Linked DNA regions of Bremerella alba. The protein of the gene in region 1 interacts with the protein of each later gene in a pairwise test. Links are inferred from orthologs where the notes say so. Each region holds a gene or a part of one and is shown on either strand. Other genes may lie near its edges. The genes, in order: lpdA and odhB.

The links.
Region 2: the proteins of lpdA (region 1) and odhB interact in binary tests that used the Escherichia coli proteins (3 or more experiments, as listed by UniProt). The link is inferred for Bremerella alba from one-to-one orthologs.

The regions. Positions count from the first base shown.
Region 1 is NZ_JABRWO010000002.1:203,207-219,263, forward strand. The notes cover bases 12,649-15,482. They hold lpdA (dihydrolipoyl dehydrogenase), read right to left. Parts: upstream 14,864-15,482; coding sequence 13,433-14,863; downstream 12,649-13,432. Other genes in these bases: aceE (pyruvate dehydrogenase (acetyl-transferring), homodimeric type), read right to left, coding at 12,649-13,144; rpsD (30S ribosomal protein S4), read right to left, coding at 15,061-15,482. In the rest of the region: leuS (leucine--tRNA ligase), read left to right, coding at 152-2,986; HOV93_RS04025 (inorganic diphosphatase), read left to right, coding at 3,157-3,705; HOV93_RS04030 (glucose-1-phosphate adenylyltransferase), read left to right, coding at 3,867-5,159; HOV93_RS04035 (hypothetical protein), read right to left, coding at 5,214-5,651; HOV93_RS04040 (hypothetical protein), read right to left, coding at 5,669-6,085; HOV93_RS04045 (hypothetical protein), read right to left, coding at 6,146-6,559; HOV93_RS04050 (zinc-ribbon domain-containing protein), read right to left, coding at 6,647-8,767; HOV93_RS04055 (2-oxo acid dehydrogenase subunit E2), read right to left, coding at 8,957-10,348; more of aceE, read right to left, coding at 10,445-12,648; more of rpsD, read right to left, coding at 15,483-15,669. UniProt on the Escherichia coli protein: Lipoamide dehydrogenase is a component of the glycine cleavage system as well as of the alpha-ketoacid dehydrogenase complexes.
Region 2 is NZ_JABRWO010000006.1:324,088-340,264, forward strand. What follows is about bases 4,461-7,414. They hold odhB (2-oxoglutarate dehydrogenase complex dihydrolipoyllysine-residue succinyltransferase), read right to left. Parts: upstream 6,571-7,414; coding sequence 5,350-6,570; downstream 4,461-5,349. Other genes in these bases: HOV93_RS12450 (hypothetical protein), read right to left, coding at 4,461-4,578; HOV93_RS12455 (general stress protein), read left to right, coding at 4,772-5,284; HOV93_RS12465 (2-oxoglutarate dehydrogenase E1 component), read right to left, coding at 6,589-7,414. Also shown: phosphate ABC transporter permease subunit PstC, read right to left, coding at 1-545; phosphate ABC transporter substrate-binding protein PstS, read right to left, coding at 617-1,657; HOV93_RS12440 (NAD-dependent epimerase/dehydratase family protein), read left to right, coding at 2,153-3,253; HOV93_RS12445 (vitamin K epoxide reductase family protein), read left to right, coding at 3,250-3,906; HOV93_RS26705 (SPW repeat domain-containing protein), read left to right, coding at 3,909-4,259; more of HOV93_RS12450, read right to left, coding at 4,369-4,460; more of HOV93_RS12465, read right to left, coding at 7,415-9,465; HOV93_RS12470 (LacI family DNA-binding transcriptional regulator), read left to right, coding at 10,244-11,287; HOV93_RS12475 (GNAT family N-acetyltransferase), read right to left, coding at 11,318-11,761; HOV93_RS12480 (efflux RND transporter permease subunit), read right to left, coding at 11,821-14,880; HOV93_RS12485 (efflux RND transporter periplasmic adaptor subunit), read right to left, coding at 14,937-16,166; HOV93_RS12490 (efflux transporter outer membrane subunit), read right to left, coding at 16,159-16,177. UniProt on the Escherichia coli protein: E2 component of the 2-oxoglutarate dehydrogenase (OGDH) complex which catalyzes the second step in the conversion of 2-oxoglutarate to succinyl-CoA and CO(2).

The DNA.
Region 1 (16,057 bases):
TTTTCGCGAGGGCCATTAGAATCGTTACCTTCGCGAGACTGCGGGAAAGCCCTATGTATCAACATTTTGCGGCGAACCCTGCCCCAACGACCCAACTTGCAAGCAGACCAAGCTGCGGCATGACCGCAATTTAGACGACTGGACAACACCCATGCCTCGCTACAATCCGGCCCAGATCGAACCCAAATGGCAAAAGTACTGGGACGAGAATCAAACTTTTCGCACACCTGAAGTCCCGCAAGGCGAAAAGCTTTATGTCTTGGATATGTTCCCTTATCCAAGTGGTGCTGGCTTGCACGTGGGGCATCCAGAAGGGTACACGGCGACCGATATTGTCTGCCGCTTTGCCCGCATGCAAGGCAAAAGCGTCTTACACCCGATGGGCTTCGACTCGTTCGGCCTTCCGGCAGAAGAGTATGCGATCAAGCACAACGTGCATCCTCGCGAGACCACGGAAAAGAACATCGGCGAGTTTGTCCGCCAATTGAAGATGCTCGGCTTTAGCTACGATTGGCAGCGTCAAGTCGCTACGACCGACGTCGAGTATTTCCGCTGGACGCAGTGGATTTTCCTTCTTCTTTTCGACACATGGTACGACCAAGATGCCGGCAAAGGCCGGCCTATCGCCGAGCTTCCCATTCCCGACGATGTCCAATCCGCCGGTGAAGAGGCCGTACGCGAGTACCAGGACGAGCATCGATTGGCCTTCGTCAGCGAGGCCCCGGTCAACTGGTGCCCCAAGTTGGGCACTGTATTGGCGAACGAAGAGGTGATCGACGGTAAGAGCGAACGTGGCGGATATCCGGTAGAGCGTTTGCCTCTTCGCCAGTGGATGCTCCGCATTACCGCCTATGCCGAGCGGTTAGAGAGCGATCTCGAGTCCCTCGATTGGTCCGATAGCATTAAGCAGCTTCAAAGAAACTGGATTGGCCGCAGCGTCGGCGCAGAAGTCGATTTCTTTCTCGGCACCGACCTGGAGTACACCCCCTGGGAAATCGAGCGGAAGAAACTCGGTTATCCCCGCAAGCCGGGCAGCGATGTGCTTCGCGTCTACACAACACGCCCCGACACGCTTTTCGGGGCAACCTATATGGTGATTGCTCCGGAACATCCGCTTGTCGACCAATTGACCACCACCGACCAAGCCGCAGCCGTTAAGAAATACTGCCAGACCGCCGCTTTCAAGTCTGACTTGGAACGCACCGAATTGGCCAAAGAGAAGACCGGCGTTTTCTCTGGCTCGCATGCTATCAACCCGGTTACGGGACAGCCTGTGCCGATCTGGATCGCCGATTATGTATTGGCCAGCTATGGAACGGGCGCGATCATGGCCGTTCCTGCCCACGACGATCGCGACTTCGAGTTCGCTCAGAAGTTCGATATTCCGGTGATTGCCGTGGTCGATCCGGGCGACAAGTCCGACATCGATCGCGATGCGGTCTTGGCCGGAACCGCCTGTGCGACCTTCGATGGCGTGGCCATCAATTCGGGTAAATACGACGGCATGAAGACCGGCGAGATGAAGGCGCAGATCGCTCTCGATCTCGAACAAAACGGTCTTGGCCGCGAAGCAACCAATTTCAAGCTTCGCGATTGGCTCTTCAGTCGCCAGCGTTTCTGGGGCGAGCCCTTCCCAATCCTCAAAGAACTCGACGCCAACGGCGAGCCCAACGGCAAGATTCGCGCCGTCCCGGTCGACCAGCTTCCGGTCGACTTGCCGCAGATCGAAGATTACAAACCGATCGGGCGACCGGAACCGCCACTCGAAAAAGCCGACCCGTCGTGGCTTTATCCAGTGATCGACGGCGTGAAGTACAAACGCGAAACGAACACCATGCCCCAATGGGCTGGCTCGTGCTGGTATTACCTTCGTTTCATCGACCCGAAGAACGACGAGATCTTTGTCGACCCCGAAAAAGAAAAGGCCTGGATGCCGGTCGACCTTTACATTGGAGGTGCCGAACACGCCGTGCTGCACCTCTTGTATGCCCGCTTCTGGCACAAGGTGCTTTTCGATCGCGGGTACATCTCGACGCCTGAACCGTTTCAAAAGCTCGTCAACCAAGGGATGATTTTGGGCGAGATCGAGTATATGGGCTTTCAGACGGAAGACGGCACCTGGGTCGGTAGCAACCTCGTCAAGAAGCAGGAAGACGGTTCGCTCGCCGATGCGAAGGGTGCCCCGATCAAGTCCGTTGCGCTGACTGAAGCCGATGTCCTTAAGAAAGGGGATGGCTTCGTGCTTGCTGCCGATCACAGCATTCGGATCGACTCGCGGGCGCATAAGATGTCGAAGAGCCGCGGAAATGTCGTAAACCCTGATCATGTCGTTCAAGATTTTGGCGCCGATAGTCTTCGGCTTTACGAAATGTTCATGGGTCCACTCGAAGCGACCAAGCCGTGGGCGATGGATGGCGTGAAGGGGGTTCGCGGATTCCTCGACCGAGCGTGGCGAATGCTCATCGATCACAACGCGGAAGAGTTGGTGCTCAACGCGGCCATTGAAGATGTCGAGCCCACCGAAGAGCAGAAGAAAATGCTCCACCGTACGCTCAAGAGCGTCACGAACGACCTGACCAACCTCAGCTTCAATACGTCGATTGCCCGCTTGATGGAGTTCACGAACTTTTTCACCAAGGAATCGACACGGCCGAAACAAGCCATGGAGTGGTTCACGTTGATGCTTTCGCCCTTGGCTCCTCACTTGGCGGAAGAATTTTGGCAATTATTGGGGCACAGCAACACTTTGGCCTACGAGCCCTGGCCACAGTTTGTCGAGTCGTACACCAAGGACAACGAGATCGAAGTGCCCGTGCAAATTATGGGCAAAGTTCGCGGCCGTATTACGGTTCCAGCCGACATTAAGAAGGACGATCTCGAAGCTCTCGCGAAATCGGATGTTCGCGTGCAAGAGTTTCTAGAAGGAAAACAAATCGTAAAAACGATTGTCGTTCCGGGTCGTCTCGTAAATTTCGTTGTGAAATGAACTTAGCTCCGCTGGCTGCGGTTGACGCGGCGCAACTTACGACGGATGCTTACAAGCAATGATTCGCTTCCGTTAGACTATGCCTAACAGAGAAGCCGGACCGAATATGGCAATTTGGTAAACCAATTGGAATCAGGAAAAAGCCTGTTCCTTAAGGAAGATTCGCATCTATGACGCACGCTTGGCACGACGTGACCCCCGGTGAAGACATCCCAAGGGAATTCTGTGCGGTCATCGAGATCCCCACTGGGTCCAGCATCAAGTATGAACTGGACAAAGATACGGGACTATTGCGAATGGACCGTATGCTCTATTCGGCCGTTCATTATCCGGCCAACTACGGCTTCGTCCCTCAAACACTCGCCGAAGACGACGACCCGCTCGACGTGTTGGTCCTTTGCCAGGAACCGGTGGCCCCGCTGACGCTGATCACCGCTCGCGCGGTCGGCCTGATGACGATGGTCGATAGCGGCAAGCTCGATCATAAGATTATCGCCGTCGCAGTGACCGACCCGGAATTCTCTTCCTACAATGAAGCGATTGATCTGCCGAATCATCGTCGAAACATGTTGCGACGCTTCTTCCAAGACTACAAGATGTTGGAAGGGAAGTCGGTTGAGGTCGACGAAATTCTGCCTTCTGAAATGGCTCTGCCGATCATCAACGAAGCCCTGGAACGCTATAGCGCGCAGCGTCGACGCGGATTTTATCGAAAGTAGGCGTCGTATCCGTTGCGGCGCAATAATTGCGTAAAGTTGCGCGAATATTGCGTGGCCCGGTACGCATTGGCTTGCGTAGTGGCAACCTTGCCCGTTATCGTTCGAACGCCACCAACTGAAATATCACCCAATGCTTTTCTTTCTTGGAGAGAAGGTGACCCATGCGTAATGTCATCAGCTTAGTACTAGGCGGAGGCCGAGGTACACGGCTTTACCCCCTGACTAAATACCGCTCGAAACCAGCCGTTCCGCTGGCGGGCAAATACCGCTTGATTGATATCCCCCTCTCCAACTGCCTGAACAGCCAGATGAACCGCATCTACGTGCTGACGCAGTTCATGTCGGTGAGTTTGCACCGCCATATCCGCCAGACGTATCGCTTCGATCACTTTAGCGGTGGTTTTGTTGAATTACTGGCCGCTCAGCAAACGGCCGGCGAAGGCTCCGACTGGTACCAAGGCACCGCCGATGCGGTCCGTAAAAACCTGCGTTATATCCAGCAGCACGGTATCGACTACGTCATGATCCTTTCCGGCGATCAGTTGTACCGGATGGACTACCGCGAAATGCTCGACTCGCATATCGAGTCGGGCGCCGACGTTTCTATCGCAGGCCTGCCGGTTCACTCGAAGGACGCCAGCGGATTGGGCATCATGAAGATCGACGAGTCAGGCCGCGTCAACGGCTTCGTCGAAAAGCCCCAGACCCCCGAAGAATTGGCCCACGTGCGAACCGACCCAGCTTGGATCGACGCCCGCGGGATTCAATCGAATGGTCGTGACTGTTTGGCGAGCATGGGCAACTATCTCTTTAACCGCGACACCCTGGTCGAGCTGCTGGAAAAGACCGACTACCAGGACTTCGGTAAAGAGATCTTCCCTGCTGCGATTCGAGCGAAAAAAGTGCAGATGCACATGTTCGATAGCTACTGGGAAGACATCGGAACGATCAAAGCGTTCTATGAATCGAATCTCGCCACGTTGGCTCCGAAGCCACCGTTTGAGTTCATCGAAGAAGAAGCCCCGATCTTCACCAGGGCTCGCTTCCTGCCGCCGACAATGGTCATGGAAGGCAGTTTCAGCAACAGCATGATTGCCGACGGCTGCCAGATCGGCAAAGGCTGTACCATCAAGAACAGCGTGATCGGCCTGCGTAGCGTGATCGAAGAAAACGTCACCATCGAAGACTCGGTGCTGATGGGCTGCGACTACTACGCAACGCGAACGGAAACCGAAGCCCACGAATCGTCCGGTCGACCTCGTATGAAGATCGGATCAGGCAGCGTCATCAAGGGAGCGATCGTCGACAAAAATTGCCACATCGGTAATAACGTCCGCGTCGATAACTGCGATAACCTGCCGGACAAAGAATACCCAGAAGGGGTCACCATCGTCGACGGCATCCCCGTCGTCGAAAAAGGTGCCTGCCTGCCCGATGGCTGGAAGCTGACCTAAGTCAAGCGTCCACCTAGCCAACCTACGCTTCCCTCTCCCTTCGCTGGGAGAGGGCTAGGGTGAAGGACTTTTCGTTTTCCTATCTTCTTTCCACGACGAATCTACCGTCGTGCGGTTTATTCCAATCGCACCCAATGTCGCTAACGGAAAAGCCACATAATTCGCGACTTCAAACCAAATCGGATACGGCAGCATCCACTGGTTAAACCCCACCGCAATCAATAGCAGCAAAGCGACCATTAGGGACGCAATCAGATCGCCAATCTTCTGGGCGATCCACACGCTACCAAACACGGCCATCGCCCACATGGGCAAGACCGCGGCCAAAACCCAGGCCGGATATTTCTCGACGTGGGCGCAAACCTCGTCTTCCGTTCCGCCAAAGTCTGCAGGAAACGGATGAACCACCGCGCTGAATAATTCGACAGCAATCACTAATAGAAATGCGACCACTAGGCCAATGAAGACTGCCAGTATGGCGCGAATAACCACCAAGGCTTACTCTCCGACTATGAAGCTATAGGTTTCTTAATATCCATCCCAATGCTGCTGGATTCTGCCCATCCCCATAATCCCCTCATACCTTTTCGCTTCGGACGAAAAGAATCCGTCTGCAGAAGTCGGAGCACCTCTTGAGCCAGGATCGTGCGAACTCTTAGCTTATCATTCTCAGTCTCTATCAGCTGAGAAATGATGTGTAACCCAAGCTTCTGAGAGCGTTCGCAATTGCTTTGAAGAAGCCCTAGCAATTGCTCGTCGGTCGGACTGCATTCCGCGATAACGCTGGCCGCGTCCTGCGGCCACAATTTGTGCTCGTTGAATGCCTGAACAAAGCTGGGAACCAATGCGGTCCCTTCGTCGGGCGACAGTGTTTTAAGAAACATCGGGTCTTCGATGATCTGCTGAACAAGCTGACTGGCGTTCATAAGACAATCGAGTCCGGCACACCGGCTTTCGTGTGTTGAATCACTGTTCACGGTCCGTCGTTACACGTTGTCTAGCAATACCTGATAGCCATGGAATTCGTTTTTCCAGTCACCGTATACGCCGGACAGCCCGCACTCGACGCACTTGCAACCGAGGTAGAACCAGCGAACGTCTTCGCTATCATCACTAAGAGAGACAGCAGCCATGATGCGAAACTTTGTTCCATCGCACGTACAGAGCACATCAAAGATCTCTTCGACCTTGGCGATATGTTGGTCACTGTCCCCAATGCCATGTTCTTCGTCGCAAGTAACGCAAATTCGAGCGGCAACGCCTTCCTCTTCGTTCATCAAAAGCTCGAACACATCGCCGCTGCACGAATTGCAGACGGCCGTCGCGAAATGAGTAGCAACGTACTCATTAGCTTCGCTGTACTCGACGATCTGTGCTTTCAACGTTTCCATAACGATCATGAACTTTCTTAAATCGCGTTAGATGCACCCAATGCGATTTTCGGTTCGCACTCTACGTGACGTTATCGTAACCTACCGGAGCGTGTTTTACGGAAGCGAGACCGATTTCAAGCGGATTCGACGCTGCTTGGCGAGGACCTCATCGACCTCGCCAAAGGTAATCTTCGAGGCCAGTTCGTCGATGTCGCCATCGTAAGGGAACATGATGACACGTTGGTTGATCTCGGGATCAAGCCAATTGACATAAGCCTGAGCCAAACTCCACGGCCTGATGATTTCCCGAACCTGCTTGGCCTGGTCCGAGGTAATTGTCTTGAATTCCAGGCGGACCAATTTGTCCTTACCGTATTGCTGCTCCAACCTCTCAATCGCTTCCTGGGCAGGATCTCGTCTTGCAGATCCCATATTTGGCATTCCAGGGGACCCAAAGCGAGGGCCACGAGGCCCCGCAGTTGGCTCTCTCGGTGGATTCGCTGAATCAAGCCCGGTAGGCGGTTGAAAACGCGGACCGAATTGCGAACCTGGCTCTGGCATCTGAGGCATTCTAGGGCGACGAATATCGGGCATGCCACCAAAGGGAAGCCCGCCTACTAAACGCCCTCGCGATCCCGAAGACTTCGAATCATCCCGCCTTTTAAGGACACTTTCGTCGTACGACATGACCACAACGTTCTCGCCGGCAATCTCTTGGACTTTCAGCGTGTAACCGGAGGTCACCATGCTGTGGAAATCTTCGCCCTCATCGGACGGTTTCCATATAATTTTCATGAGCTTAGTGCTCATCTCTTCGCAACGGTTATTATATTTCAGGGCCTTCCATTTTTCGATTTCTGGTCCGTATCGCTCATCGATGAACATCACAACATACCGGCGATCAGGCATTCGATACTTGTAAGCCTGATGTCGCTGCACGAACGTATCCAACTCTTCGGGCGTGAAGCAGTGGAACATCGGCCCAACCTTACCCTGGGAATCGGCGTGGGGACGTTCGCCGTTGATGGTTTCCCAGTTCCCCCTGATCTCGTTCGACAAGCCCAGGTTCACCTTAGCCGTTGAATTCGCAATGAAAGGGAGTCCACTCGTAGCGAGACCCTCCAGCGGAAAGTGATTCGAATCATGAATCTCTTGCACATCGGACTTGTACTTCTCGATAGCCGGATCAACCACGTTACCATGAAAGGCTGGGATGTTGGCGAGATCTTGCGAGAACTCACGGATGTTTTGATACAGCCTCTTGATCTCGTCTACCTTATTCTTGATTTGATCAGGAGGCATCGGAACACTTAGAACCTGCTTTGCTTTAGCGTAATCGGCTAAGGCAAATTCATACAACAGTTGGGGAAGTTGCTGCGGATTCTGGACATGGGCGTATTTGATTGCTTGCTGGCGATCGACTTCTTCCCTTCGCGTGTCCGACCGAGTATTGGCCGCGCCCAAAGCCCCACCCAGGTAGCTGTGGGATTGATGATACTGCTGGGCAGCATACGCAACACGAGCATTACTGGTGTACTTCGCCAATTTCTGTCCGGCAGCTTTGGCCCTACCTTCTACGCTATCAAGCTGCTGCCTGACTTCTCGCTTTAGTTTTTCCTGCATGTCCTTGGGCAGCGGTGGAATGTTGCGGACTCCATGGGTTAATGACTCCATTTCCTGAGTCAGGCCTCTGACCGTTTCGTCGAATTGCTTTAAGTCCTCTTCGCTTTGAATCGCTTCGATCGCTGTAAGGAACTGAAGCATGTTGTCAAATTGTTTTTCTGTTACGTCAAAATGCTGCTTGTAGCTGTCCTCTTTACTAAACTGCTGCTGGGCGGCGTTCATCTGAAAGGGCCGGTCGGAACCGCCGGAAGCAAATGAAATCACCGTGACAACTAAGATGACCACCACCAGCACGCCGACGCCACCCAACACTAGCGGTATCACGGGGAACGATCCGGAGGAACTGCTTCTCTTTTTCGGGGGCAGCGATCCCAACGCCGGCGACGCAGCGGCTGACGATGACGTGAAATCGCCAAACAGATCGTCCCCTAATGGGTCGCTGGCTGGACTCGACGCCGCAAACGGATCGAGGGCCGGCACCGCGTCACTTTCAATTTCCGCAACAAACTTTTCGCTGCACTTTTTACAGGTGACCCGCCGGCCGGCAAGTTTCTCATCGGCGACCGGATAACGGGTACTGCAGTTGGGACAGGTAATGTGAAGCTTAGCCATGGCCACCAATACACTAGATATCGAATTATTTTGATTGGATTATAACCACCAGTCAGAGACCACTCCACTGCATCCCTTCAGGTGGCACTCGATCGGGCCACATTGCCCTTCAATCGCCACAAAAAAACCCCCTCGCATTTTGCCAACGCGAGGGGGCATGTTCGTTCAACGTTGAGTCAGCTCGGCACACTAAGGAGCCATCAGCAACTTGCTGGGATTCTCGAGAAGCGACTTCACGTCGTTCAGGAACCGTTGAGCCGTCGCTCCATCGACCAGGCGGTGATCGTAAGACAAGCTCAGCGGCATCATCAGGCGAGCCACGATCTGATCTTTCACCACAACCGGCATCTTCCGCGAGCGGCCAACCAACAGGATGGCGACTTCCGGGACGTTGATGATCGGCGTGCTGTAAGTGCCGCCGATCGCGCCCAGGTTACTGATCGTGAAAGTGCCGCCTTGCAGGGTCGACATCTCGAAACTGTTGCCGCGAATGTCGGCAGCCGTCTGCTGAAGGGTGCGTGCGATATCCGGAATCGACATCCGATCGGTGTTCTTCATGTTGGGCACCATCAGACCACGATCAGAATCGACAGCGATGCCGACGTTCACGTAGTCTTTGTAGATGACCTGTTCCTGTTCCATGTCGATCGAGGCGTTCAATTCCGGGTGCTCACGCAGCCCTACGGCGATGGCCTTGATCAGAAACGGCATGGTGGTCAGCTTGACGCCCGCTTCGGCGTAGTCGTCCTTGCTTTGCTGACGCAGCTCTTCGAGGGCCGTGATGTCGGCGTCGTCGAAGTTGGTGACCCGTGGTGCGGTGGTCCAGCTCTTGCTCATCTGAGCGGCGGTCACCTTGCGGATCTTCTTCATCTTCTCGATGCGAACCGGACCGTACTTGTCCTCGTGCGCCTCGCCGGAAAGCGATGGCAACGAACCAGTCGCGGCCGGAGCCGAAGTCGCACCTGCCTGAGTAGCCGAACCGCCACCCTGATTCAGATCGCGAACGGTTCGCAGAACGTCGTCTCGTTCGATGCGACCGTTGGGGCCAGAGCCTTGGACGTTTCGCAAATCAACACCCACTTCGCGGGCAAAGCGACGCACAGCCGGACCGGCCGGTACACTTTCGTCGGTGCTCGAAGCATCGGCAACGGGCGCCGGTGGTGGCGTGGTCAGCCGTGGTGGCGTCGCCGGGGCAGGAGCCGCCTTCTGAGGTGCAGGAGCCTGCTTCGGTTCTGGCTTGGCCGGAGTCGGCTCAGGAGCTTCTTCCTTGACGGCTGGCTCTTCCGGAGCTTTCTCTTCCTGCGGTGGTTCAGCGGCAGGTGGAGGGGACGCGTTATTGGAACCAGCCCCGTCCAAAGTCACGATCGGCGCATGAACCGCAATGGTATCGCCGGTCTTGACGTGGACCTTTTCGATCTTGCCACCCTCGGTGCTGGGAACATCGACGGTTGCCTTGTCGGTTTCGATCTCGATCAGGGTTTGTCCCTTTTCGACCGTGTCGCCCACCGAAACGTGAACGACAAGCACGTCTCCCGATTCAATCCCATCGCCCAGATCAGGCAGTTGTACGTCTATTGCCATGGTGAATAACCTTGCTAGGAATGCGTATTTTTAGTCGCATGGAAAAGCGTTCGTCGGCCGGGGGTCTGTCCGACCGACGCTGCTACCAATGTGCCGTTAGGCAAAATACGGATTTGGCTTTTCCGCGTCGTAATTTAAATCCTTGATGGCCTGAGCGACTTCAGTTCGCTCGATCTTGCCGGTACGAGCCAACTCGTAAAGCGTGGCAATGACCACCGACTCGGCGTCGACCTCGAAGTGACGTCGCAGAGCTTCGCGAGTTTCGCTGCGGCCCATCCCATCGGTTCCCAAAGCAACCATGTTGCCAGGCAAGTAAGGACGGATCTGTTCAGCCCAAGCCCGAACGTTGTCCGACGCCGAGATGAAAGGCCCTTCGACCCCATCCATGATCGTCTCAAGGTACGATTTCTTCGGCGTTTCGGTCGGATGGAACATGTTCCAGCGTTCGATTGCCTGAGCATCGCGGCGCAGTTCGGTGTAACTGGTGGCGGCCCATACATCGCTGGCGATGTTGTACTTTTCGGCCAGCATCTGTGCCGCGTCGAGCACACAGCGGGTGATCGTTCCGCTACCCATCAGCTGAACCTTGGCACGCGGCTTTTCGGCTTCGTGCGATTTCAGCTTGTAGATTCCGCGAATGATCCCTTCCTCGGCACCTTCGGGCATCTCTGGCATCGCGTAGTTTTCGTTTCCTACGGTGATGTAATAGATGGCCGTTTCGCCTTGCTCGTACAGCTTGGACATCCCATCCAGCGTGAGAACAGCCGTTTCGTAGGCATAGCAAACGTCGTACGAACGAACCGTGGGGAAGGCGATCGCATTGAGATGGCTGTGGCCATCCTGGTGCTGCAGACCTTCGCCGTTTAGAGTGGTTCGCCCTGCCGTACCGCCGATCATGAAACCCTTGGCACGCGTGTCAGCCGCACACCAGATCAGGTCACCGATCCGCTGGAAGCCGAACATGCTGTAGTAAATGAAGAACGGAATCATGTTGATGCCGTGCTGCGAATAGGCGTTGCCAGCCGCGATGAACGACGACATCGAACCCGCTTCGGTAATCCCTTCTTCCAGGATCTGACCGTCTTTGGCTTCCTTGTAGTACATCAGCTGATCGGAGTCGACCGGCTCGTACAACTGGCCAGAGTGGGCATAGATACCGACCTGGCGGAACATGCCTTCCATACCGAAGGTACGCGACTCGTCGGGCACGATTGGCACGATGTTCTGGCCGATGTTCTTGTCCTTGCACAGCTTGGAAAGCAGGCGAACAAAGCCCATCGTGGTCGACATTTCTTTTCCCTTGCTGCCACCGAGGAATTCTTTGTATTCCTCCATGGTCGGGATTGGCGATGTCGGATGATTGGTCGGGCGAGAAGGAACCGGTCCGCCCAGTTCTTCGCGTCGCTTCTTCAGATAACGCATTTCAGCGCTATCTTCCGGCGGACGATAGAACGGAGCTTTCACGACTTCTTCGTCCGAGATCGGAATGCTGAAGCGTGTGCGGAACTCGCGTAGCTCTTCTTCGTTGAGCTTCTTCTGGTTGTGGGTGACGTTGCGACCTTCGCCCGCTTCGCCCAAACCGTAGCCTTTGATCGTCTTGGCAATGACGACGGTCGGCTTGCCTTTGCATTCGGTAGCCGCTTTGTAAGCTGCGTAAACCTTTTCTGGATCGTGACCACCGCGAGTCAGCTTTTGCAGCTTTTCATCGGAGTAGTTCTTCACCAGTTCCAGCAGTTCGGGATACTTGCCGAAGAAGTGTTTACGAATGTATTCGCCTGATTCGACGACGTACTTCTGGTACTGACCGTCGACGACTTCTTCCATTCGCTTGACCAGCAGGCCGGTCTTGTCGGCTTTGAGCAGCGGATCCCATTCGGCTCCCCAGACCACCTTAATGACGTTCCAACCAGCACCACGGAAGACAGCTTCCAGTTCCTGGATGATCTTGCCGTTACCGCGGACAGGACCATCGAGACGCTGCAGGTTGCAGTTGATGACCCAGGTCAGGTTGTCGAGCTGTTCACGCGAAGCCAGGCTGATCGCACCCAGTGTTTCGGGTTCGTCGCATTCGCCGTCGCCGAGAAACGCCCAGACGCGTGTCTTGCTGGTGTCTTTCAGACCGCGGTCTTGCAAGTAGCGATTGAAGCGAGCCTGGTAGATCGAGCAGATCGGCCCCAAGCCCATCGAAACGGTGGGGAATTCCCAGAAGTCTTCCATCAGCCATGGATGCGGATAGGACGACAGTCCCATTTCCGGCTGCAGTTCACGGCGGAAGTTCTCCAGGTTCTTTTCAGTCAATCGACCTTCAAGAAACGCTCGCGAGTACATCCCCGGCGAGGCATGCCCTTGAAAATAAACCTGGTCCCCTTCATAGCCGCTTCCGCGACCGCGAAGGAAGTGATTGTAAGCGACCTCCACCAGCGTAGCGCTCGAAGCGAACGTGCTGATGTGACCACCGAGCCCCTCGAAGTTTTTGTTGGCCCGCGTGACCATCGCCATCGCGTTCCAGCGAATGATGCTCTTGATGCGGCGTTCAAATTCTCGGTTGCCTGGGTAGGCCGGCTGTTCCGAGGAGTGAATCGTATTGATGTACGGCGTATTGGCAGCAAACGGCACATCGACGCCGCGTGCGTGGGCACGATTTTCTAGTGCCGAAAGTAGAAAGCGAACCCGGTCATCGCCTTTTCCTTCCAGAACGTAGTCGAGCGAGTCGAGCCATTCTTGCGTTTCAGCCGGGTCCACGTCTGCCGAAAAGGTCGACGGGTTGTTCCGCATCAAATTCTCTTCAGCAGGCATTATTTTGGCGTTCGCCATGCAACTTCCCTTTTTACAGTCCGTTGCTTTGCGCCAGGGAAAATTCTCTTCCGCCGCGACTTCATTGCGCGACGTTGTCTGGCGAAGCAACCCTCGATTAACTTATCTCAAAGATCAATCTCGGCTTAGGCCCGAGGCGGGCTTCGAGTCTGAATTCTACCGCGCTGACCGTATTTGTCAGCGAGTGGTAGGCGAACCCTCTCCGTCTTCTGCAAGTAGCAGAATCGGCACAAGCCCAATTAAAACCACAAGTTATTTAGTGGCAAGACCTTACGACTTCTTCTTGGGTTTGTAAATTTCGGTGGCAGTCCCGAAAAATACCTCCCCAGCATTCATAACCGTCTCACTTAGGGTCGGATGCGGGTGGATAGTCGAGGTCAGGTCAAAGACTTCGGCTCGCATTTCCAGAGCCAAAACGGCTTCGGAAATCATCTCTCCGGCACCTGGTCCGACAATCCCGCAGCCCAAAACACGCTGTGTTTCAGGGTCAACGATCCACTTGGTCAAGCCATCGGTGCGGCCCAATGCCTGGGCACGTCCACTAGCCGCCCAAGGGTACATGGCCACATCGACCTTTTTGCCCATCGCCTTGGCCTCGCCTTCCATCAGCCCTGCCCAGGCAATTTCGGGGTCGGTGAAGATCACGGCCGGAATGGCTGCAGGCTCGAAGGAGACCGGATGACCCAAAATGGCCTCGGCGGCGGTACGCCCTTCGTGGGTCGCCTTGTGGGCGAGCATCGGATCGCCGGTCACGTCGCCAATTGCCCAGATCTTCGGATCGGCTGTACGCAACTGTTTATCGACGCCAATGAAACCACGCTTGTCGACGACGCACTGCGTGTTTTCCAGACCAATTCCCTTGGTATTCGGCCAGCGACCGATCGAAACCAAGACGCGGTCGTACTTGAATGTTCCGAACTTGTTCGGGCCCTCGAACGCGACTTCAACCTTACCGTCGCGATCGCCCAGCGATCCGACCTTGGTATTGGTGAAAATGCGTCCCTCGAACAGTCCTTCCAGCTTTTTGGCCAGCGGCTTGACCAGATTACGGTCGGCACCCGGCAGAAGCCCGTCCGTCAGTTCCACGACACTGACCTTCGTACCCAGATGAGCATAGACGGAGCCCATTTCCAGGCCGATATAGCCACCACCGATGACCAGCATGGTTTCGGGAATATCTTGCAGGTCCAACGCACCGGTCGAGTCCATTACCCGTGGCGAGTCAATCTGGAATGCCGGCGGCATAGCAGCCACCGAACCGGTCGCGATGATCGCGTGATCGAAGGTTAGCTTGCCGCCTTCGGGAATGGAGGGGTCGTCCCCTTCCAATTCAAGCGTACTCGAATCGACAAAGCTGGCTTTGGCCTTGATGACGGTCACGTTTCGCTTTTTGGCAAGTTGACCGAGCCCTGTCGACAGGGATTTGATCACCCCTTCTTTGCGAGCACGGAGCTTGTCGAGTTCGATCTGAGGTTCACTGTAGGTGACACCCCAGTCTTTGTTCAGTTCGTGGACTTCGTCGATGACGCGTGCGACGTGCAGCAGCGCTTTGGATGGTATGCATCCACGCAGCAAACACGTCCCCCCCAGACGCGAGTCTTTTTCAATGAGGGTGACTTCCATTCCTTCGTCGGCAGCCAAGAATGCTGCTGCGTAGCCCCCGGGACCACCACCGATGACCGCCAATTGGGTATGAGCCATGATGTCTCTCTAGCAATTACTAAGGCAAAGTTGAGTTACTTACTTGAGATGCTGTAGTGGGGAGATGCGTCTCAAGTTCGACTGGTAACAGTGGGACATTGAACCAAAAAAAAAGGGACTCCGCGACGGGCTGTCGTGCCGGAATCCCTCTGAAATCTACGAATTGCTGCGAATTGCCGAAAAATTGATTTCGGAAATTAACGCGACATGAATTCGACCACCATGTTCACGTCCACTGGCAGGCTGATATCTTCCGGGCCTGGAACGGCGTCGTAGGTTACCGAAAGTGTTTCTGGCTCAGTTGTCAGAAACGCGGCCGGTTCGCCCGAAGATTCGCCATGAACGCTGCGATAAAGGATCTGCAGCTTTTCACGATTGCGGACGCTCACCACGTCGCCAGGACGCATCTGGTAGGACGGCTTGTCGACCTTCTGCCCGTTAACCAGGAAGTGACCGTGAACGATCCCCTGGCGAGCCTGGCAGCGTGTGAGTGCCAAACCGGCACGACGAACGATGTTATCCAGGCGGCGTTCGCACAACGACAACAGGTTTTCACCCGTGTTGCCCTTGCTGTGCTTGGCGTGGGCAAAATAGCGACGGAGCTGCTTTTCGCCGACACCGTAATAATGCTTGATCTTTTGCTTTTCCATCAAAGCAGCACCGTAGTTGGACGGGCGCTTCGGACGGGTGTGCATGCCGGGGGGGTTAGGCCGACGGTCAGCCGCACGCATAGCGCCGCGACTTTCGTAAATCATGGCACCGAGACGACGGTTGATTTTGGCCTTGGGACCTGTGTAATGGCCCATGTGCGATTCACTCCTAAAATTTCGATTTCCAGGAATCACCATACCGCAATGAAGCGACGAAAACGTGATTCCTACATCCACGTTTGTTCCCTGGTCAAAACTTTAGACCGGGTGGAAACCACACATTGTGCCGCACCCCTACTTAATTGGCAAGGGGTAACGCTTAACCCTAAGTCAGAAAACAACCTTCTGGCCGCAGCTTAGATCAAACAAGGCCTGCGACCACATGCCATGAATGCGCCCGGCAATTATCCAGCCCAGAGCATCCCACCTGAACCACCCAAGCGGGTAGCGCAATACAACTTAGCGGGTTAAAGCTTCCTTTCTGTTGGGAAGAGCTTTGCAGTCCGCGCGAAAGTCGACAATAATCTTAACAACCTTCTATCGC
Region 2 (16,177 bases), on another replicon or contig:
GGAAACCACCCCATATTTTCGTGAAGCCAATTGCATGGTTCACGCAGCATGGGCATCACCACAAAGATTCCCCACAGACCGTAAACCACGCTGGGAATCGCAGCGAGCAATTCCACCAGGTTTTTCAGGGCACCTTCAGACCAAGTCGGCAGCTTGCCCCAGAATCGATGAAATTGAATTCCAAACAGTCTTAAAATTTGAAATACGAAGTTGCCCAGGTAGCCTTCGCTGAGAAACACAGCCACGGCGATTCCGAAAAACGAGCCGATAAATAGGGCCAGAAGCGAGCTATAGAGTGTTCCCCAGATTTCAGGGAGGATTCCGTATTCGGACGTGTTCGGGTCCCAAGTACGGCCGGTGAGAAAGTCCGTCCCATACTCTTGAACGGCTGGGCTCGCCTTCCAGCTAATCTCGAAGACGATGTAAGCCATGACGATAATCGTCAGCCAGGCAAAAGACGAACAGGCAAATCGAAAAACTCGATCGATACCTCGCTCGACAGCCGTCGGAGGTCGAGAGATCGGCGACCTTGTTGGATGATCCATAGATGTCGCAGCATGTTGTTGGTTGAAAGAAACGGGCTTGGTGAGTTACTCACCAAGCCCGGGCAAATATTCTACTTTGCGGTGATGTTATCCAACGCGGCCGTAACCTTGCTGGTAACTGTCTCTGGAAGAGGAATATATCCGAGTTCCTCACTCGATTCTTGTCCTGTCGTCAGACAATATTTGATCATTTCCTTGAACGCTTCCATCTTCTTTGGGTCGTCGTACGTCTTGTAGGCAATGATCCAGGTATAAGTAACGATCGGCCACGAATCCTCCCCTTCCGGGTCCGGTAGAAACGCGATCAACGAAGGTGGAAACTCAACGGCTGAGAGAGCAGCTTGAGCCGATTCAATCGTCGGCTTGATGAACTTGCCGGACTTGTTTTCCAGCGAAGCCATTGAGAGGCCCGTCTTTTCGGCAAAGCCATATTCGACGTAGCCCAGCGAACCGGGCGTCTGATTTAGCGAAGTGGTGACCCCTTCGTTACCCTTGCTCTTGGTACCAACGGGCCAGTTTGGGGCCTTATTAACGCCAACATCACTGTTGAACTTCTCGCTGATCGCGGCCAAGTGCTTGGTGAAGACGTAGGTCGTACCGCTAGAGTCCGATCGAACAATGACGTTAATATCTTGGTCAGGCAGTTCCACGCCTTCGTTGGTGGCGGCGATCTTAGGATCGTTCCACTTCGTGATTTCTTTGAGGAAGATACCAGCATACGCTTCTCGTGAAAGCTTCAATTCGTCAACACCTTCTAAGTTGTAGGCGATCACGATTGCACCAGCGGTCATCGGAAGTAACTGAACGCCGCGTTCGACCTTGGCCATTTCCTCTTCACTCATCGCAGAATCGCTGGCACCGAAATCGACAGTACCATCGATTACGGAACTTACACCAGAACCACTGCCCACCGATTGATAATCGATTTGAACGTCGTCGTGTTCGTTGGAATAGGACTTGAACCATGCTCCATATAAAAGAGCTGGGAAGCTTGCCCCGGCCCCCTGAAGCTTAACTGCGTCGGGATTGCTCCCACCGCTACAGCCCACCGTGGCAACCATCATGGCAGCCAGTGCGACATACGAGCCCAAGATTGATAGAGTGTTTGGCATACTTGGTCGTTTCCCCACTAAAGGATTACCAGGATGTTATTCAAGATCGTGATAAGAGACTTGCCGAGCCCTTGCAATTCACCCCCATTGGCGGGGAGACTTTTAACTCGACATGCCTCCGGCGAATTGCTTTTTTGAGCCCCTCAGTTTTTTTAAGAGAGATCCCCAAAGCATCCGCAAATTCACCCGTCAGACACAAAATCTAAGTGGTGTACTCAAGCATCACAACCCGCTACGAGAGATGCTCGCAAAATCTTAACATTGACCTTAACATTTAAGGCCTTTAAGTGATATCGCCGGTCGAATTCTGCACTGCTAACCCCTTGTCTTGAGCAGGGTCCTTGCAATCATCAGCCACTACCTTGATTTTCGTTTGTTGGTTTTCGTCCCTTCATCTTTACAAACTGCCCAGCGAGATTGCAGGAAAAAGCTTGGCATTGAACTTGCTCTTTTTACTACCGATTACCTATTTCGAAGTAAAAGGAGGGACCATAAGTGAATACGGCACAGATTCAACGTCCGGTAGTACTGGTAACTGGAAGCGGGGGACTTATCGGGTCGCGAATTGTTCCGGAACTGCGGAAGTCATACACGGTTGTGGGCATGGATTTGCATCCTCCTGAGCAGAAAGCGGCGGACGTCGATCATTGGATTCAAGTCGACTTGATCGAAGATGAGAGCGTTGCCGAGGCATTATCCGAACTTCGAGCTAATCATGGCGATCATTTGGCCAGTGTTGTTCATTTAGCGGCCTATTACGACTTTAGCGGGAAAGAAAGTCCTCTCTACGATGAGCTTACAATCCAAGGAACACGGCGGTTAATCCAAAATTTGCACCCCATGCATGTCGAGCAATTCCAGTTCACCAGCAGCTTGCTTGTGATGAAGTCGGTCGCGGTGGGGCAGTGCTTGACGGAGCAATCCCCCACCGCGGCGGAATGGGCCTATCCTCAGTCGAAATTGGCCACCGAGAAACTGCTACGTGAGGAACATGGCGACATTCCGGTTCTCATCCTCAGAATCGCAGGCGTTTACGATGATGCGGGGCATTCGTTGCCTATCTCGAATCAGATCCAGCGCATTTATGAAAAACAGATGGAGAGCTATTTTTTTCCTGGGGACGAAAACTGCGGCCAATCATTTATCCACTTGGATGACCTCACCCAGAGCATCGTGGCTGCCGTAGATCGACGTAATCAGCTACCAAACTTCAAGACTTTGCTGATCGGCGAAGAAGATGTCATGAGCTACGAACAGCTGCAGGACGCCATTGGCCAGCACCTCCATGGCAAAGATTGGCCCACCATACGAATTCCTGCCACGATGGCCAAAGCAGGCGCTTGGATCAAGCAAAAAATGGCCTCGTGTGAAGAGGAAGAACCCTTCATTAAACCTTGGATGGTCGATCTGGCCGATCAGAATTACCCAATTAATGCGACCGAAGCAAAACAATGCCTAGGATGGACGCCCAACCATTCTCTTCGCGAAACATTGCCAAGAATTTTGGAGCGGCTCAAGGAAAATCCGATTGAATTCTATCAGGTCAACCACTTGGGTTCGTTGGAACCAAGTGAGCCCAAGGGGATGAACTCATGAACTCCCCTCTTCCCAATACCGTGATACAAGGTTCAATGGATCACGCCCCCGTAAGTCCGTGGTCTTATAATCCGTCGGCCTGGTCCCAACGGGTTCCCGTTTGTGTATTGGCATTTCTGGCCGCGTTAATTGCTTCGCACTTAGCCGCATTTCAATGGGGATTGATCAGTTACGTCTGGGACCCTGTATTTGGTGAGCAAAGTGCCAAGGTGATCGGCTCAGAGATCGCCAAGAAAATGGATCGTTGGGTAGGCGTACCCGATGCGGCACTGGGTGCGATTGCGTATCTGGGAGATGCCATCTTTGGCTTGGCCGGTTCTACGCGACGCTGGTACGAGCGTCCTTGGATTGTCATCTTGTTTGGCATCGATGTCATTCCTCTGGGCGTTGTCAGCGTCATTCTTGTCATGCTGCAGACATTCGTCCTTGGACAGTGGTGCTTTCTCTGCCTGGTTACGGCGGCAATTTCACTGGGGCTGATCTACCTGGCATATGATGAAGTCTATTCCTCGCTTCTTTTCCTTTGGAAAGTGTGGCGACGCAGCCGACGCGTTGGCACCTTGTGGATGGCCCTTTGTGGTTATCCGACCGAGGAAAGTGGCCGAGTTATCGAAGAAATGACATTGCCGTTAGCTGAAAGAAATGGTGAATAACAATGTGGGCCCGAGTCGTTGAATTCATGCTTGGCTGCTGGTTACTGTGCAGCCCATTTATCTTCCGAGCGAATGACCGAGCAGGCGTCGATTCGCTGGTCGATTTTGGATTGGGCGGGTTGGTCATCCTGCTTGCCACATTGGCATTTTGGGAACCAACTCGTTATGCCCACTTGGTAACACTTGTAGGATCGCTATTTATGATCCTGGTCCCTCGGTTTACCCTATCTCCCGAGATCCCCCCAGCGGGGCAGAATTTTATGATGGTCGGACTACTACTGTTGATGTTTGCGATGGTGCCTAATCAGGCATTTACGACACCGAGAGCGTGGCAAAGCAGTCTGGAGAGATGATTACCGCGTGATAGGTCGTTAAGCGATCAATGCCCACCCAGTCTTAAGACCTTAGTTCATAAAGAAAGCCATCCGCAATGGATGGCCGATCGGGGTTCTAGAAGCTGAACTAGCTGGCGGCTACTGCTTTAAGAAACGTGTTCATATTGATTGTGTTGAGCAGGAGCCCCACTTGTTTCATTTCGGCCAATTGCTTGCGACGAGCCCGCTCTTTAGTACTCCAAGAGCGTCGTACTTCGCGACATGCTTCGGCGAGCGAGCGATTGGTAAGACGTTGTTCTTCGGTCGATGGCGATTCAGGGCAGACTAGCGAGCTCATATGTCTAAACTCCGTTTTGAAGAAAGCGATGTGGTTTTCCCAGAGAATTGCAATTGCCGTACCAATTGGACGTAATTATCTCAGAAATTGCTCGCCAATCTGGTTAAAGGCATGACCTTTGCGGCTCGTTAGATAATGAAATAAGCGTGATTCTCACGTATTATTCCGCTAAAATTCGGTAGGAGGGTAATCCATGTCCAGACACTGCATCGTCGCGATTTACGACGACTTTACGGCAGCTCAAGAGGCCGTCAACAAGCTCGATGAGAGCAAGTTTCCTTCGGAGCAAGTCTCGTTGGTGGCAAACAGCGTTCATCAAGATCTTTCGTCGACCAACAACCTCCAATATGGGGACGAGTCGGATAAAGACGCCGTTCTCGGCGCTGGCGTGGGTGGTTTGCTAGGTTTCTTTATGGCAGCCCCACTTCTGACGATCCCAGGCTTTGGACTGATGTTGATTGCAGGCCCAATTACCGTGGGGCTCACCGGTGCAATCGTGGGTGGGTTTCTGGGTTCCATGATCGGCTGGGGGGTCCACGAAGACCACGTCTCCCAGTACGAGGATGAAGTGCGTCAGGGGGCTTTCCTCGTCGTTGCCAATGGTGATCCGTTCGAGGTCGACTTTGCGAAACAACTGCTTGATCAAACGGATGCGAGATCTATCGTATCGCACGTTCGAGAAAGTGCTGATAGCGTCGAGCCGTGATGCTATAGCGCATTAAAAAAGCCGGTGAATATCACCGGCTCCTTAAATCTCTTTACATCGTGCGATCAGGCTTCAATCAGCATTCGCGATGGTTCCTCGATTGCATCTTTGATGCGTCGTAGGAAAGTGACTGCCTCGCGACCATCCACAATCCGGTGATCGTAAGTTAACGCCAAGTACATCATTGGGCGAATCACAACCTGACCATTCACGGCCACCGGGCGTTCTTCAATCGCATGCATACCGAGCACACCACTTTGAGGTGGATTGACGATCGGTGTCGAGAGCATCGATCCGTACACACCACCATTGCTGATAGTGAAGGTACCGCCCGATAGCTCTTGCGGCTTCAACTGGTTGCTTTTGGCACGACCTGCGAATTCTTGGATCGACTGTTCGATCTCAGCAAAGCTCATTCGTTCCGCGAACTTAAGCACTGGAACCACCAAGCCCTTACCCGATCCAACGGCGATACCGATATGGAAGTAATTGCGATAGACGATATTAGTCTCGTCGCGAATTTCGGCATTCAGTTCCGGGTGCGCTTTCAAGGCGTCGATCAACGCTTTGGTGAAGAACGACATGAAGCCGAGCTTGACGCCGTAGCGTTTCTGGAAAGACTCGCCATGACGTTTTCGCAAATCCATCACGTACGACATATCAACCTGGTTGAATGTCGTCAGCAGAGCTGCTTTCTGCTGGGCTTCGACCAGCTTTGTAGCGATACGGCGACGAATGAGGCTCATCGGAATGACCTCTTCCATCTCCGACTCATTTCGATTACCAACATCGGAACTGGGGCGGCTGGAGATCGAGTTAACGTATTTCTCGACGTCCTCGCGGCGAACAGTCTTGCCCGCTGGCGAAACGTCCGAAGCCGAGAGGCCGTGTTTCAGCAGTTCTCGACGTCCTGACGGTGTCGCTTGGCTATCTTCATCGCTCGACGAGGACTTCGCGTTACCGTCTTTTGGAGAATCTGTCGGGGCTTCGGCCTTTGGCTGCGCGGCTTTCTTTTCTTTCTTGGCCGACTTTGCAGCTGGTTTGCCGGAACCTTTTTCAAAGAGCGCGATCACTTCGCCAACCGAAACGATCTCGCCCTCTTGTTTCAAAATCTTCTGGAGCGTGCAATCGGCCGGAGCAGCGAGATCCATGGAAGCCTTATCGGTTTCCAATTCGACAACGTCTTCGTCTTCTGAAACGTTGTCCCCTTCGCTCTTCAGCCACTTTAGGATCTGCACTTCCTGAATCGACTCGCCCGATTCAGGTACTTTCAATTCGATGGTCATCTTCCGCAGCTGTCCTTTCTAGGTATCGTTAAAGGCTCGTTCGAGTAGTTGTTGCTGCTCGAATTCATGAGCCGCTTTGGATCCGGTTGCCGGGCTGGAAGATGTTTCCCGGGCGATGACCGAAAGAGGGAATCGCTCGAACATACGATGCCCGTATCGTAGTTTCCAGTAAGGCCACACGCCCATATTGTCAGGTTCTTCCTGGACCCAATACAAGGGGACGCCGTCTTCATATTGATCGAGGACAGCCTGAACCGTGTGATTCTTCAGCGGATAAGGTTGCTCAACGCGAATAATCGCTACATCGTGACGTTGATGTTCTTCGCGATAGTGAGCCAGATCGTAGTAGACCTTGCCGCTACACATAATCACTCGCGACGTCTTTTCGGGGTTCTCGCGGTTGTCTTTGATGATCCGCTCGAACTTGTTGCTGGCCAGTTCCTCAAGCGAAGATACGGCCGCCGGATGACGCAATAGACTCTTAGGGGTAAACAAGATTAACGGCTTCTTCCACGATCGCTTCATTTGTCGGCGAAGAACGTGGAAGTACTGGGCTGGCGTAGTCGGAATGGCAACTTGAATGTTATCTTCCGCGGCCAACCATAGAAAACGTTCCAAGCGGGCACTTGAGTGCTCTGGCCCCTGGCCTTCGTAGCCGTGCGGCAACAGTAGCACGAGACCACTCAAACGACGCCACTTGTCTTCCGCACTGGCCATGAACTGGTCGATGATAACCTGGGCGGCATTACTAAAGTCGCCGAACTGTGCTTCCCAGGCCACCAGGGCCGTGGGATAGTCCAAGCTATACCCGAAGTCGAAGCCCAATACGCCAGCTTCGCTGAGCGGGCTGTTGACGATCTCGACGGGGGCCTGCTTGGGCGACAGATTCGAGAAGATGTTGTGTTCGTGGCCGTCGTTGGTATCGTGCAACACCGAATGGCGTTGATTAAATGTACCACGCTGACAGTCCTGGCCGGAAAGCCGAATGCGATGCCCTTCCATCGAAAGAGTCGCAAATGCCAAAGCTTCCGCAGAAGACCAGTCCAACAAACGTTCGCCGTTGGCCATCTCTTTGCGTTGTTCAGCGATCCGGCTTAGCTTGCGGTTGCGGTGAAAGTCCTCCGGCACAGTAGCCAACATCCGTAGAATCTCAGCCGAGCGATCGACCGGAATCTGCGTCTCGGGGCACTCGTCGGCTGGATCATGCTCTGGGTCTTCCGCCGTGGGCTCTAGGCCGCCGTCGAATTCTTCCCAGACACCTTCAGGACGACGCAAGGAACGTTCCTTCATCTCTTGGGCGATGTCATATTCGCCCTTGAGGAACTCCTGGTACTTGTCCGACATCTCGTTGGCTTCTTCGACCGAAATCCGATCTTGCTCAACCAGTCGATCAAGGTAGCTTTCACGAATGGGCGCTTGCTTGTCGATCGCCTTGTACATCATCGGCTGGGTGAAGCTAGGTTCGTCCGCTTCGTTATGACCAAGACGTCGGTAGCAAACCAAGTCGATAATGACATCACGCTGGAACTTCTCACGGAAGTCCATCGCCATCGAAACCACATCAGCCACGGCTTCGGGGTCGTCGGCATTGACGTGGAAAATGGGAATCTGCAGCATGCAAGCGATGTCGGTACAGTACCGTGTGCTGCGCGATTGATCGACGGAAGTCGTGAAGCCGATCTGATTATTGACAATAATATGGACCGTTCCACCGACCTTGTAACCATCTAACTGGCTCAAGTTAAGCGTTTCCTGGACGATCCCTTCGCCGATAAAGGCCGCGTCGCCGTGAATCAGCACGGCCATCCCTTTGCGGCGATTGATATCCCCGGTTCGGTCTTGTTTCGCTCGCAGACGTCCCAGCACCACCGTGTTGATAAACTCTAAGTGGCTCGGATTGAACGAGAGAGACAGATGGACTTCAGCTCCGGAAGTCGTCACTTTATCGACGCTATTGCCCAGGTGATATTTGACGTCGCCACCACCAATGAACTGGTGGAAATCGACATCGTTGAACTGAGCAAACAGTTCTCGCGGGGGTTGCCCGATGATGTTCGTGAGCACGTTCAAGCGGCCCCGGTGGGGCATCCCCAGCACCACTTCCCGAACGTTGTTGGAAGCCGCTCGGTCCACCAACAAGTCGAGCATCGGAATGAGCATTTCCGAGCCAAACAGCGAGAACGTCTTGGCCCCGACGTACTTTTTACGAACGAATTCCTCGAAAACGGTCGCTTCGGTCAGACGCTGCAAGATTAACTTCTGAACGGTGTTGGGCAGCTCTTTGATGTGCGATTGCCGCTCGATGCGATCAATCAGCCACTGCTGGACGTTCAGTTCGTCGATGTGAGTGAACTGATAACCGATGTGATTGCAATACAGGCCATCCAACCGCTGAACGAGTTCTCGCAACGGAATCTGGTCGATTTGCTCTCCGCACGTATAGTAGACTCGTTCATCGAGATCCGACTTCGTCAGACCGAATGATTCGAGGGAAAGAGGCGTTCGTACCTGCTTATTAAGCTTGAGCGGATCGAGCTGGGCGTTGTAGTGCCCACGCGTGCGATAGCCGGTTACCAGCTGGTCGGCGCGATATTGCACCTTTTGGAGCTTGATGTTGCCTCCGACTCCACTAACCGGGCCTCCGGAATCTCCCCCGGATTCGCGGAAAATGCTGCGAGGCTGAAACGAAGGTGCACGGCCTCCCAACTCATTGGCAGATATTCCATTCTCTGCCGCCTGCTTGTCGAAGAAGTCCCGCCAGTTTTCGGGGACACCGTTCGGGTCGTCCTGATACTTTGACAGCAATTGCTCGACATAACTAGCGTTGTAGCACGCTAGGTCGAGCTCTTCTGCCGACTCCGCTTGGGACTGCCTTGGGGAACTATCTGAGATCATTTTTCGCGATGCCTCTTGAACTTCTAGTTTTACGCGATTCTTCCACGGAGCATAGGTAGCCTAAGGTCTGCACACCCTGACAATTCAAAGATTTTCGCATCTTTTAGGATTCGAAAATGCTTATATCGAACCATGCCTGTTCCTGCCGGTTTCGGGACATGCAAAAGCTTGGCTTGAGCTGAAAGGTCCTGCCAGAAGTTGCCATGGAGGGATTCATCTTGGGGTACCCCGCATCCTTTATCGGGGAGCCTGACCGCTATGTGATGAAAGGAGGGACCTAATTAGTATTCGAGAATGCGAAATCCATCTATTAGGATTTCTGCCGCAATAAAAACGCATTAGCGTACAACGTGCCAACCTAATCGTCTATTTCAAATTTACCGGTTGGGTAAATTTTGCTCAAAATGAAGATTGCGATGGCTATTTTATGTACCTTGAAAGGCAACTCACAGGAGTTTTTCGACCAGTTCGATGGGAAGTCGAAAGCACTACACCACTTGTTTCGGCTTATCGTCGTAAACTGTATCGCAATTCTAACACCTTGCAACGAGAGTCAACGCTGGATGCATACTCTTAAAAGAGCAAAGTGTTGACCGGACTGACACGGTCGTAGCTGGGGTTAAATCTAGTCCTGTCGTACGGAAAGCGGGAAGTCTTGGATTTAATGTTTTTTACTTGCCGAATTTGAGGCAATGGACTAAAAACAAGAGAATATCGCGGGATAGTCGATGCGAATCGCGTTCCACCCATTTGAAGTAATATAACAAGCGTAATGACGATGGCCAAGAAGACTGCACGAACTGCTGTCCGCATGAAAGATGTCGCTGAAGTGGCAGGCGTTTCGCGCATGGCCGCTTCGGCTGTGCTGATGGGGACCGGCAACGGACGAATTCGTGTTTCGGAAGAAACCGCCGAAGTCATCCGAAAAGCAGCCGTAGATTTGGGGTATCGACCCAATATCGCTGCTCAGCAGTTGGCCGGCAAAAAAAGCAACGTGGTCGCACTGGTCGTTCGGGAAACTCGTAACTTCTTAACGCAAAAAGTCACAGCCGAACTGCAACGCGAAGCGGAAGAGCTAGGGCTTCGCCTGCTATCGGTGGGGTCGTACCCCAAACTAGACGGGCTGAAACGGGTCGTTCAAGACCTCGACGCCGGTTGGGTCGACGGCGTCATGTACCTCGCCTACGAAAATGAAGAGCAGTGGGACGAAGTTGGTAAGCTATTCGAGTCTCGGCAAAACGTGCTTACGGTCCTCGAGAATCCTGGGGGGAAAGGAACTTGCCGCGTGATTAGCGATGTGCGTAGCGGCGCCATGGAAACGATCGATCACCTAGTCTCAACAGGCCGTAAGAAGGTCGCTCTGCTCACGGAGCAACGCAAATCGCCATCGATTCTCGATCGGATCGTTGGTTATCGAGAGGCACTTGCCAAGCATGACAAGGAACTATGCGAAGACCAGATTGTCGTCGATACGCAGGGGTGGCTGGTCAACGATCCGACGACCTATCCTCGATTCGACAAGATTTGTCGTCACTTAGTCGAAGACATCGGCGCGGATGCGATTCTATGTGATACCGACTTCAATTCGGTCGCTGTATGCCGGTCATTACGTCGTCTTGACCTTTCTGTCCCTGATAAGGTAGCTGTCATCGGTTGGCATGACCTTCAATTTTCCTCGTTGCTTGATCCACCTTTGACCACAGTTGCTCACGATTTGCCTGCCCTGCTCAAGGCGGCCGTGAGTGTTATTCAATCGGAAAGCGATGAAAAGCCATCTGAGATCCTCGTTCCGACCAAGCTAAGAATTCGCCATACTTCCTGACGTCAACGCTTCAAGTTGTTGGACACTTGGTTAATCGGTGGAAACGGCAGCAGCTTCTCGCCAGAGGAGGAAGTAAGTTCCGTGGTCGCTAGTGCCTGTTTCAAGCTTCTTCCAACCGCGGCGACGATAAAATTGGATCGCTCGATGGTTGGTTGCCAGGCACTTGAGTTTCCAGGGGAACGACAACCACGGGGCAAGTGATTCAAGCAATTGGGTACCAACCCCCTGCCCTTGATAGTCAGGATCCACAAACAAACAGTGGATAAAAGATTCTGGCTCCCAAACGGAAACTGCTCCGATCAGTTGGTCTGATTCTGAGACCGCCACAAATACGCGTTCCCCCTCACTTGTCTTCGCAAAGTCTGACTCTTTGTCTGAACCTGGGGGAAGCCAGTCTGCGCTACGGACGAAACGCTCGAATAGCGTTTGTAGTTTGTTCAAATCTGATGGCTGGGACGGGCGAATGGTGACCATACCTTCCCAGAGACCGAAGCTTCTGACTAGGTTCGGTCGTCCTTCGTCAAGATTTGGAACTAAGCCTTCTTAGTCGCAAAGCAATTGGTTATGTCCTCCAGAATCAGGTAAAGGCACGGCACCAATACCAGAATGATGCCGGTCGCAAAGAGGATCCCGAAGCCCAGCGAGATGGCCATAGGTATGATGTATTGCGCCTGCAGGGAAGTCTCGAAAATTAGTGGCACAAGGCCGCCGAACGTAGTCGCCGTCGTGAGCATAATGGGGCGAAACCGCCTAAGACCAGCCTGGGAAATCGCATCGAAAGCAGAACCGTCTCCTCGGTAGCGATTCGCGTAGTCAATCATGATCAGAGAGTCATTGATCACCACGCCGGATAACGCGATCACTCCCATCAGGCTCACAAGCGAGATGTCGTAGCCCAGCAAAATGTGCCCGACAATTGCTCCCACGATACCAAACGGGATCGCCACCAGAACGATCAGCGGCTGCAAGTAGCCGCGGAAAGCGATCGCTAACAAAGCATAGATCACCCCTAACGCGAGCCCAAACGATCCCCATAACGAGGCCGTTGCCCGCCGCATTTCAGCGTCGCTTCCCTCAAAGGTCCATGTCAGGCCGGGGTAGTCTTCCCGCAGGTTGGGAAGTTCCTCATTTTTCAACGCAGTAATTACCTGGGTAATCGCCCGCTTTGGCTCAATATCCATCGAAACATTGATCACGCGACGACCATCACGGCGGTTAATCGAAGTGAATGCCTGGTTTCGCTCGACGTCCGCTACGTCTAAGAGAGGAACCTCGGCACCCCTGGGCGTTCTTATGACTAAGTCTTCCAGGTGATGAACATCCTCGCGCTGATGTTCGGGAAGTTTTACGCGAACTTCGATCTCGTTGGTCCCCCGCAAGAGACGCAGCGCGAGCGAACCAAAGAAGGCTCCACGAAGTTGATCACCGAGTTCCTCGTCGGTCAAACCCAATGCTCGTCCTTCAGGCCGAAGCTTAAAGTCAAACTGCGATTTACCCTTGTTGTAGTTGTCGCTTACATCGCGTGCATTGGAGAACTTTTCGGCACGTGCGACAAATGCCTCGGACGCTTTGCCCAAGACCTCTACATCGCTGTGGCTGAGGTCGACGCTCACATCCTGGCGGTGACCACCGGGGCCACTTTCAGCTTCAAAGGTTACCTGCGACACGCCGGGCAAATCGCCGATGGCGTCGCGCCACAGCTCTATCACTTCATCGGCGGTCATATCGCGTTCATCGGGTGGCTTCATGACAATTTCGACATCGATGAAACTCTGGCCCCGCACGTTTGTCTTGATGCCTTCGGCAACCTCGTGGAGGTTATGCTCTTCGAACATCCGAGTACTAGCTTTGGTGACAATTTCCGCGATTTCAGCGGCCTGATCTTGAGTCGTTCCGACCGGCATGCGAATGCCGGCCTCGATCTCATCGGCAGAGACCGCCGGCATCAAGATCATTCCCATATGAGCACTTGTAGCGTAGCCGCCAACTACCAGGAAAAGTCCGATCGCAACGCTCGCGGTGACATACCGAAACCGCAAACAAATGTTCAGAATCGGACCGTAGATCATCTCGACAAATCGCTGAAATCCACGCAAAAAGGACTGTTGGCAGCCGTGTAGCCAGGCACCCAGTCCCCCCTTCTTTCGGCCTGCCGCGCGAGCGTGTGCCAAGTGGGCAGGCAGAATAAACAGCGATTCGAATAGAGACAGAGTAAGGACGACAATCACCACTACGGGCAACGGTCCCCAGAACTTGCCTGTTTCCCCTGGGATAAACATCAGCGGAACAAACGCCACGATGTTGGTCAAAATACTGAAGATCACTGGCCCCGAAACTTCGCGGGTACCCATGATCGCTGCTGTTAGGTAGTTGCTCTCTTCTTGTCGCTTTTCGTAGACGTTTTCGCCTACCACCACGGCATCATCCACCACGATGCCCAGTACCACCAAGAAACCGAATAGCGAGATCATGTTGATACTGACGTCCACCGCCGGCAGGAAAAGAATTCCACCGATGAAGGACACGACCATTCCCATCATCACCCAAAACGCCAGACGAACTTCCAGGAATAAGGCCAAAATGACCAGCACGATCACAACCGCTAGGACGGCGTTCTCCATCACAAGATAAAGGCGGCGTCGGAATTCCTCGGCATTGTTTCGATCGATCCGCCACTGGACGCCCGGTGGCAGAACGCTTTCAAACGCCTTCATCGACTCTTCAACCGCATTGGCGATGTCGATGGGCGACTGTGATCCGACGCGAAAGATATCGATTTCAACCGAAGGGGATTGGCTGAACTGCGAATGAAATCCCACCTCATCGAATCCATCACGAATCGTGGCAATGTCTTCGAGACGAACGACCGAACCACCTCGATTGGAAACGACTTCAATATCGGCGAATTCTTCGGCCCATTGTTTTCGGGCTTTCACTCTCAGCAGAATTTCACCGGCACTGGTGGCTACAGAGCCTGCGGCAACGTCCGAACTAGAAACGCGAATCGTATCAGCCACATCGGACAACGTCAGGCCATACTCTCGCAACCGTTCCCGTGGAATTTCGATATGCGTGACGTATTCTGGTACACGTCTTAGCTCTACCTGCGTAATATCAGGATGAGCCTGCAATTGGTCGCGAAGTTGTTCGGCCAGCTTTCGCAAGGTCCATACGTCGACGGGGCCGTATAGCCCGACCTGCATGACTTCTCGCTGTCGCGATTGAAGCCGGACTTCGGGTTGGTCGATTTGATCTGGGAATGTACGAATACGGTTGACGGCCTGATCGATATCCTGAAAGGCCTTCATCCGGTTCTCGCCGGCGACCAACTCGATAAGCACTTCGCCGCGCCCTTCGCGTGCTTCGCTGGTGATCTCGCGAATTCCCTCCACTCCGCGAACGGCCTCTTCGATCGGTCGTAAGATCCCCTGCTCAACCTCTTCGGGGGCCGCTCCGGGGTAGCCGATATAGACTTCCACGATGTCGAGTTGAAATTGAGGAAATACCTCCTTTTGCATCACCATCGCCGTCCAGATGCCGCCGACCAACAAGATCATCATGAGCAAGTTAGCAGCAATCGAATTCCGAGCCATCCAAGCGATGGCACCACCTTGTGGGGCTTCCTTTTCTTCAGATTCGCTAGGTTCGCTCACTCTTGGGACTCCTCGCTTTGAGGTTCCGGCGACGCATCCATCTTTTTCAGCCCGATTCCCGTGGCTACGGTGGCGAGCGTGGTTGTCACGACCTCGTCTCCCGACTCAAGCCCTTCGTCAATGTAGGCATATTTTGCGTCACGAAAGACGACCGAGGTTTCGCGAATCTCCAACTTGTCATCCTTCATTACCCAGACGGTATCCCGGTTATGGACGAACTCGCGTTTCAGACGGACGACGTTTTCGATCGGACGGCCCTCGATATGCGTTTCAATCAAGGTGTCTAAGATTAACGGCGGGACATCCGACTTCATCGCCAATGGGTCGGCAACCACAATCAAGACACGTGCCAGCCGCGTTTGCTGATCGAGACTTCCTATCATCCGCGCAACCGATGCGTAGCGTTCCACCCCACTGGGCCACGTGTCGGGGTCACGCAATGTAACCAGTGAGCTTCGTCCATCATGTTCAGGAAATTGAATCCACTTCAAACTGCGGACAGGCACCGAAGCCATAATCCAATATTCGTCGACTCCTACAAGCCGTGCCAGGTCCTCGCTAGGAGAAACCTGAGAGCCGACATTGACGGAACGCTCGAGAATTTGCGCGTCGAACGGAGCAGCGATACTTGTTCGCTTAAGATCAAGCCGGGCACGTTCGATGGCCGCTTTGGCCGCATTGACCTCCGCTTGAATCGACTCGTATTGCGGCTCTCGAAGTACTAAAGCACGATTCGCCTCGTCGATGGTTCCTTCGAGTAAGGCCAGCTCTTTTTTCGCCAGCGATTGCCGACCACGCTCAATATCGAGTAAAGCGACCGCTTGTTGCAGTTCGCTTTCACGCATAGAGATCGTGTTCTCGAAGTCCGCAGGGTCAATTTGCAGGAGAAAATCACCCGTCTTGACCATGCCACCGGGAACGAATTTTGGTGACATCGATACTACCTGGCCGTTGACCCGAGGACTTAGTGTAATCTCTTGTGCTGCCTGAACGGTACCAAGTACAACGAGCGTTGGCGCATAAGTCCCCTTTTCAACGGTTACTGTTTCGACGATTGCGGCTGACTTGCGAGTCGCTTCAATCTGCTGGGCTTTGGGTTCGGTCTGATTGATCACCACAATCGTAGCCACAGATACGCCCAGGATCGTAAGACACACGATGGCTGTGGCCAAGAATTGCAGGACTTTCAACTTGATGGACGTGGGCTTAGAGGGTGCGTCATTCATCGATTTCGTTC